One region of the Pseudoalteromonas sp. Z9A6 genome, then DNA from elsewhere that is predicted to be linked to it. Evidence: predicted binding sites of a transcription regulator. Region 1 holds the regulator's gene; the other holds the start of a gene.
What was found. Region 1 encodes ArgR, which controls arginine synthesis, uptake and breakdown. Its sites were predicted from a motif close to ANTGAATANNTATTCANT; they were not measured.
Positions count from the first base shown of each region.

Region 1 (4,435 bases):
TTGATATGGCAAGCCAATCAATGGGTAAAAGCCAAGGGCAAACGCTGCGTTTAGTGCATCTACCTTTACTGCGAAGAGGGTTACTCACTGCTGCCTTATTGGTATTTATTGAATGTATGAAAGAGTTGCCAGCTGCGCTATTGCTCAGACCGTTTAATTTTGAAAGCTTAGCTACTCATGTATTTCAGTATGTGAGTGATGAGCAATTAGAGCTTGCTTCAATATCTGCATTATTTATTGTTATTGTTGGGTTTATTCCTTTGTATTTTATTAATCGTTCTATGGAGCAGCGTAGTTAAATGAGTAGTTTAATTTTACAAGGCGTGAGCTATCACTATAACGGCACAAAGGTTATTCACGATTTAGATTTAACAGTGGGTAAAGATGAAATTGTTTGTCTACTCGGGGCGAGTGGATGCGGCAAAACAACCACATTAAAGGCGATTGCAGGTTTAATTGAAGCCAAGCAAGGGTCTATTTTTATAGACGGTAAATTAGTGAGTGATGAGCAATCTTTTGTCTCACCTGAGCATCGTAACATCGGCATGATGTTTCAAGATTATGCGTTGTTTCCGCATTTAACGGTGGCAAATAATATTGCATTCGGGCTTGGTAATATGAGCAAAGCTCAAAAGCAGCAACGCGTTGATGAAATGCTTAAGCTTGTGCATTTAATTGGATGTGCTGACAGGTTTCCACATCAGTTATCGGGTGGCCAACAGCAACGCGTCGCTATAGCTCGTGCATTAGCTTATAAACCTAGTTTATTACTCCTTGATGAGCCTTTTTCAAACATCGACACACAAGTACGCTTTGAATTAATTGCCGATATACGTCGAATTATTAAGGCAACTCAAGTATCTGCTGTGTTTGTTTCACACTCAAAAGAAGAGGCGTTTGCGTTTTCAGATACACTTGCCATTATGCATCGCGGTAAAATTGAGCAACAAGGCACGCCTGAGCAGCTTTTTGCAGCTCCATGTTCAAAGGAGGTTGCAGAGTTTCTGGGTCAGGGCATATACTTAAGCGCAGAAGTGTTAACCGCAACTGAATATAAAACACCATTTGGTTTAGTCGAATCTTATGTTGAGAGTAAGCATAATGTAAGTGCAGGGCTTATATATGTGCGCCCTCATCAAATAGAATTAGTGGCAGATAACCAAAGTGACAAATTCAGCAAGCGAGCTACAATCATAAGTCGTCGCTTTATTGGTTCGGCGTATGTTTATTCGCTTGTTATTGATGAACAAGAAATTGAAGTTGCTGCACAATATGGCCAGTCATTTGAAAATAATGATCAGGTTATAATAAAAATAAAACCTCACACGGTGAATTTTTTCGAATCGTAATTAATTTGTTATTCGCTGTGTTTTTATCTGTAAAACTAAGGAATAACAATGGCGCAAGCGCAATCAGGGATTTGTGCTGAAGCAAACTTACACGGTTTGCACTTATTTTTTAATGTGTTTGATGGTCAAGACGAATCACTTCGCGCAAAGTTAAAACAAGTAAGCGCTATAGAAGAAGAGTTTAGCGATCAATTTTCAGAATCAATGCTCTCTTGTATGGTTGCTATTGGTGCGCAATACTGGCCGCATATCCTCCCTGAATACACTCCAAGCGAATTACAGAGCTTTCCCAATATAACCCATAGCGATCACCAAATGAGCGTACAACCGTGCGATTTATTTGTGCAAATTCGCTCTGACCGTGAAGATGTTAACCATTTATTTGCGCTGCAAATTTTAAAATTATTTGCCCCCGATGTTGAGCTGGTGGAGCAAATTCGTAATTTTCGTTTTTTAGATGGTCGTGATTTTAACGGTTTTATTTATGGTGGCGACACCGCACATGGAAGAAAAAAGCGCGCTACGGCTTTAATCAGCAACCCTGGTAGCTTTGAAGATCAGGGGAGTTATATTCATGTTCAGCGTTATAAACATGATTTAACTATGTGGCAGCATTTATCATTGAGTGAGCAAGAGCAAATAATGGGACGTACGCGTCTTGATAACACGCTAATTACCCCAGCGATCGAAACCAGCCATGCTTCGCGAAGTGAGCTAAAAGACGGAGACGGACAACCGCTACTATTAAATCAAAGCATGCCTTATGGCGACGTGTATGAGCAGGGAATGTTATCAATTACATGCGCTTGTACGGGCACCGCATTTGAAAAAGTACTTAATAGTCGTTTAGGGGAAGGGGATTGCTACGACCACTGGCTTGATTTTACTCAAGCCGATATGGGCTCTGCTTTCTTTGCACCTTCAATAGAGTTTTTAAAACAAATTTAATTTGCTATTAAACCGTATCAAATAAAATGCGAACGCGTTCAAGTGTTACATCTATTTCAGATATTTTAGCAGGAGCGATAAAAATAGTATCGTCGCCTGCAATTGTTCCTAGTACGCCATCTGCTTTACCTAATGAATCTAATAAACGTGCAATAAGCTGAGCAGCACCTGGGCTGGTACGAATGATGATCATCATTTCGTTGTGCATAATGTCGATTACTAATTGGCGTAATGGGCTTTTAGCCGTAGGTACACCCATTTCAGCAGGTAAGCAGTAAACCATTTCTTGTTTGGCATTGCGTGTGCGTACAGCGCCAAATTTACTTAACATGCGTGATACTTTACTTTGGCTTATATTGTCAAAACCTTGATCTTTTAACGCATCAACTATTTCGCCTTGAGAGCCAAAATTTTCTTCTTTTAATAGTGATTTAAATGCTTTTACCAGTGCTTCTTGTTTATCTTGTGGTTGCATAGTCTTTATTCGTTTTTGTTATTTATGCCGCAAATTCTACACAAAAATGAATAATTATGCAGCAGTTGTTTAGTTAACTTGCCAGTTTGATGCGTTAAATCACATAAGTTTACGACTATGGTCGAAAATATACTTGAAATAGACAGGATAAATTTGTTTTTAGTCGCTAATTTCATTATCTTAAGAGCCACAAATGTTTCCTACCTCAAATTACGGAGAATTCCAATGAAAGTTGCTGTATTAGGTGCTGCAGGCGGTATCGGCCAAGCGTTGTCTTTATTATTAAAAACAGGCTTACCAGCTGGCTCTGAATTATCACTTTATGATGTTGCACCAGTAGTACCAGGTGTTGCGGTTGACCTTTCTCACATCCCAACAGATGTTAAAGTTGCAGGCTTTGGCGCAGACGATTTAAATAAAGCGCTTGAAGGTTCTGACATCGTTCTTATCCCAGCGGGTATGCCACGTAAACCAGGTATGGATCGTGCTGATTTATTCAATGTAAATGCTGGCATCATCAAAACTTTAGCAGAAGGCATTGTTGCCAGCTGTCCTAAAGCGTTAGTAGGTATTATTACTAACCCAGTAAACGGCACAGTTCCAATTGTTGCTGAAGTATTCAAAAAAGCAGGTACTTACGACGCTAAACGCGTATTCGGTATTACTACGCTTGACGTTATTCGTTCAGAAGCATTTGTTGCTGAACTTAAAGGCGTAGACGTAGCAACTGTAAAAGTACCAGTAATTGGTGGTCACTCAGGCACAACTATTCTGCCTCTACTTTCTCAAGTTGAAGGTGTTTCTTTCACTGATGAAGAAGTTTCTGCACTTACTCCACGTATCCAAAATGCGGGTACTGAAGTTGTAAATGCTAAAGCCGGCGGTGGTTCAGCTACGCTATCTATGGGTGCTGCTGCAGCTCGTTTTTGTATGTCTTTAGTTAAAGGCCTACAAGGTGAAGAAGTTGTAGATTACGCTTACGTTGCTGTTGAAAATGGCGATGCAGAGTACTTTGCACATCCAATACGTTTAGGTAAAAACGGCGTAGAAGAAATTCTTTCTTACGGCGAACTAAGCGCATTTGAAACAAAAGCAAAAAATGACATGCTTGAAACTCTGAAAAAAGACATCAAAGAAGGTGTTGATTTCATGGCGTAATAGCCGCTTTAAGCAACAAAAAAGCCTGCATTTGCAGGCTTTTTTATTGCTCAGAATTAATGTCACACTGTGTAACTAGTTAAAACTAGTGGTCGCGGTCAACCGCAATACGGGCAAGGCTTATAAGTGCTTGCTTATAGTCAGACTCAGCTAAAAAGTCTAAACAGGCAATGGCTTTTTCGGCCTCAAGCTCTGCTTTTTGCATTGTAAACTCAAGCGCATTAGTTTGTTTTAGTGCAGTTAAAATTTCTTCTAAATGCTCCATACCATTACTGTGCTCTATTGCATCACGAATGAGCTGTGTTTGCTGCTCGCTACCATGTTGCATAGCATAAATAAGCGGAAGGGTTGGTTTGCCTTCAGCTAAATCATCGCCAATGTTTTTACCTAGCTGCTCAGCATCTGCATTGTAATCGAGTACGTCATCTACTAGTTGAAACGCAGTACCTAAATGCATACCGTATAGGTTTAGTGCATCAAGTGTCGCTTGGTCTTGCTCTGTGAT
Region 1 is NZ_WTKZ01000068.1:3,928-8,362, reverse strand. Features, by position in the region: gene GQR53_RS18035 (iron ABC transporter permease) at 1-299, shown strand, start outside; gene GQR53_RS18030 (ABC transporter ATP-binding protein) at 300-1,349, shown strand; gene GQR53_RS18025 (Dyp-type peroxidase) at 1,398-2,297, shown strand; gene argR (transcriptional regulator ArgR) at 2,305-2,772, opposite strand; gene mdh (malate dehydrogenase) at 2,998-3,930, shown strand; gene ispB (octaprenyl diphosphate synthase) at 4,016-4,435, opposite strand, start outside.

Region 2 (4,435 bases), on a different contig from region 1:
GAACCTAACGCGCGCAGAATGAGCCAAGTTACCTTTGCCGAAATGCTAGAGCTGGCAAGTTTAGGGGCGAAAGTTTTGCATATTCGCTCAGTAGAAGCCGCAGGAAAACATAATGTGCCACTTAGGGTGCTTTCGAGCTTTAATCCCGATGAAGGTACATTAATAAGTTTTGAGGAGAACGATATGCCAAGCAAGGTTGTATCGGGGATTGCGTTTAATCGTGACGAATGTTTAATTAAGGTACAAGGTGTGCCAACGGGCACGCAATATCTTTCAAAAATATTGAAACTTTTTGCCGAAAATGGCATCGAAATAGATATGATTAATCAAGTTAATCATAACTTTGAAAAAATAGACTATGCTTTTACTGTGCACTCGAATGATTATCTGCAAGCACTTGAATTATTGAGTGAAGATCAAGCTCAGCTCAGTGCTCAAAATATAAGCGGATTGCAAGCAGTAGCTAAAGTTTCTGCTGTTGGCATGGGTATGAAATCACATTCTGGTGTCGCTAGTTTATTTTTTGATGCATTAGCGCAGGAAAATATTAATGTGGTTTTAGTCTCGACTTCAGAGATTAAAATTTCAGTTTTAATAGATGAAAAGTACTTAGAGTTGGCTGTTCGTGCATTACACAAGGCATTTTTAACAGAAAATGGATAGATTGCGAGTTTTTACTTACTTTTCAGTCTAATTTTCATTAGTATGTTTAAGCGGAATCTTATAATTTTTATTGGAACATGGGAGCAAGAGAATGCTAATACTAACTCGTAGAGTAGGTGAAACCCTAATGATTGGTGACGAAGTAACAGTTACTGTTCTAGGTGTTAAAGGAAATCAAGTTCGAATCGGTGTTAATGCACCAAAAGACGTATCAGTGCATCGTGAAGAGATTTACATGCGCATACAAGCTGAAAAGTCGAACCCTAATCCGGGCAATGCTTAATCAACACGTATACGTAGTTGAGTAATTAACTCAACTAGACTAAAAGCCACTCACTGAGTGGCTTTTTTGTTTATAAAAGCGAGTGTTTCAGGACTAAGTATTTGTTTTGATATGTACTGCATGCCGCTTTTGTTTTTAATAATAATACCTTGCTGGGTGTCAATTACTTCGCTTATATTTTGCCATTCTAATTGATAGCTTTTGTAATGATTAGCAGATTTAATACCTTCTTCATCAAAGGTAAGTGTTACCTCAGAGCCTGATGCTCTGCTGAGCATTTGTCTGGTTACCCACCATGGTCTGCGATAGTAAAAAGCGACGCATTCGAGTACCGCTAACATGATCATAAACGATCCTAAGTAATGATCATCTAAAACATAAATGCCAAATAAACCAAGCGCAACTAACAACACAAGTAAAAAGTATTTAGGTTTTGCACGCTTACTATAAGGGAGTGACTCATCAAAACACTCGTAAAAGTAGGGTTTATCTAATGTGTAGGTGGTTGTGAATGCCATTTTGCCTTGCTTTAAATATCGTTTTTTTTATTTTAACAAGCTAACTGCTAAATGAGCAGCTTTATAGTCAGTGATTTTATTACTGGCACAAAAAAACGGCTCGAAAGCCGTTTTTTTAGCGGTACAAGAAGAATTAACAGTTAGTTTCTTCAGCGTTCACGCCTTCTTTAACATTTTCACATGCATCTTCAACAGAGTTTTGCACGTCAGTTACTGCTTCGTCGATACGTTCGCCAGCGTCTTCTGCATGGTTGTCTTCACAACCCATCATGAAAAAACCTGCAAATACTGCGATTAGTGCTGCTTTTAAAGTTGTAGAGTTCATAGTGTAATTCCTTGTAAGTATTAATTAATTTTAGTGTTTGTTAGTTGAATGCTTTATCTACCTGGGTGATTTACCACGTAGTGCACCTGAAACTAATGAAATCACTAAAAGTACTAAAAAGATAAAAAATATAATTTTTGCTATACCAGCTGCGGCACCTGCGATGCCACCAAAACCTAACACTGCAGCGATTAAAGCAATAACTAAAAATGTAATTGTCCAGCGTAACATTGTTTTCTCCTTGGTTATCAAATTTGCTCATAACAACTAATGCCAGTTATATGCCAAAGTTTATTTTTTATAAATATCAATTGGTTATGGTTTTTTACTGTTGTTCTAGTTATTAGTTGGTTAGTAACTTTTACGCTTTGTTATGTAAGTTATTCACACTGTTGCAAATAACTGCTAAATATTCACTAAATAGGGTTTATTTGGTAAGACCAATTAACAAGTGGCAATGGCTTTGCATTTAATATTAAAAGTTGGTGTTTATTTTTACTTAGCTTGATAGTTAATTAACAACTTCCATATAACTATTAGCTATAGTCGTTATTTCTTGTATGTATTGTAGGGCGCGTGATTGCTGAGTTATAGCATGTAAATTAATTGAGTGTTATGTTGTGTATTGTTTAATTGGTTTTACCAATTTACAAGATGTAGACAAAGCGATTAGTTTTGTTATTATCCAGTGAATAAATATTTAATTAAATCGATTTTTTATTTTCGATATGGGTTTCAAGGGGAGAAAAATGGATATAGGTGCTCTACTCACAACGGCTGGTAACTTAATGCTTACTGGCATGGTTGGGGTGTTTGTATTTCTGTCGATATTAATTGGTGCAGTAACGCTTATGTCTAATTTGGTGACGCGCTTAAGCGAACCTGACGTGGCGACACCAGTTAAATCACCATCTTTTAAATCTCAAGGTGTGCCTAATGAGCACGTCGCTGCTATTAGTGCTGCCATTGCTCAGTACAAATCAAATAATAAATAAGGGGCACACACATGGCTAAATTAAAATTAACAGAATTGGTATTACGCGATGCTCACCAATCATTATTAGCAACGCGTATGCGCCTAGACGATATGCTACCGATTGCTAGCAAATTAGACGATGCGGGTTATTGGTCTATTGAATCGTGGGGCGGTGCTACATTTGACTCGTGTATTCGTTATTTAGGCGAAGATCCTTGGGAGCGTATTCGTGCACTTAAAAAAGCGATGCCTAATACTAAACAGCAAATGCTATTACGCGGTCAAAACTTATTAGGTTACCGCCATTACGCTGATGACGTAGTTGAAAAGTTTGTAGAACGTGCACATAAAAATGGCGTTGACGTATTTCGTATATTTGATGCAATGAACGATGTTCGCAACCTAGAAACAGCTGTTAAAGCGGCTGTAAAAGTAGGCGCTCATGCTCAAGGTACTATTTCGTACACAGTTAGCCCAGTTCATACACTTGATATGTGGCTAACTCTTGCAAAACAGCTTGAAGATATGGGTTGTCATTCAATTTGTATTAAAGATATGGCGGGTTTATTAAAGCCGTACGATGCTGAAAAACTAATTAAAGCACTTAAAGAAACTGTATCAATTCCAATTGCTATGCAGTGCCACGCTACAACAGGTTTAAGTACTGCTACTTACCAAAAAGCAATTGATGCTGGTATTGATATGCTCGATACCGCTATTTCATCAATGAGTATGACTTATGGACATTCCGCAACTGAAACTATTGTATCGATAGTTGAAGGGACTGAGCGCGATACTGGGCTTGATTTAAACCACCTAGAAGAAATTGCTGCTTACTTTAGAGATGTACGTAAAAAATATGCGGCATTTGAAGGTAGCTTAAAAGGGGTTGATGGGCGCATTTTATTAGCTCAAGTACCTGGTGGCATGCTTACAAACATGGAAAACCAACTTAAAGAGCAAGGCGCAGCCGATAAGCTTAATGAGGTTTTACTTGAGATCCCACGTGTACGTGAAGATCTTGGCTTTTTACCTTTAGTAACACCAACGTCGCAAATTGTTGGCACTCAAGCGGTACTTAATGTGCTAACGGGTGAGCGTTATAAAACCATTACTAAAGAAACTGCTGGCGTATTAAAAGGTGAATATGGCTTAACACCAGCACCAATGAATAAAGAGCTACAAGAGCGCGTGCTTGATGGAGCGGAAGTTATTACTTGTCGCCCTGCTGATAACATTGCACCTGAGCTTGCAACGCTTGAAGCTGAGTTATTAAAAGAAGCACAAGAGCAAGGTTTAACACTTGCTGATGATCAAATTGATGACGTATTAACTTATGCATTATTCCCACAAGTTGGTTTGAAGTTTATTAAAAACCGCAACAACCCAGATGCATTTGAGCCAGTACCTTCTGTTGAAGATAAAAGCAGTAAAGCACCTTCTAAATCAGTTTCAAATAGTAACAAAGTGAAGGCTGAGCAATACAGCGTAAAAGTAGATGGTAAAGTTTATGACGTAGTAGTAGCGCAAGGTGGTGAACTTAAGGAAGTAACATTAAAAGACTCTGAGCACATTCCTCAGTCTGCTTCGGTTGCATCAGGTGAAACACTTAACGCGCCTCTAGCCGGTAATATTTTTAAGATTAAGGTAAAAGCTGGGCAAGTTGTTAA
Region 2 is NZ_WTKZ01000033.1:17,930-22,364, reverse strand. Features, by position in the region: gene GQR53_RS12910 (aspartate kinase) at 1-663, shown strand, start outside; gene csrA (carbon storage regulator CsrA) at 755-946, shown strand; gene GQR53_RS12900 (YcxB family protein) at 997-1,464, opposite strand; gene GQR53_RS12895 (hypothetical protein) at 1,598-1,789, opposite strand; gene GQR53_RS12890 (DUF1328 family protein) at 1,847-2,020, opposite strand; gene GQR53_RS12885 (OadG family transporter subunit) at 2,539-2,784, shown strand; gene oadA (sodium-extruding oxaloacetate decarboxylase subunit alpha) at 2,796-4,435, shown strand, end outside.
Region 2: a site for ArgR is predicted at 2,477-2,494, ahead of GQR53_RS12885 (OadG family transporter subunit). Genes of this name have one in related genera too.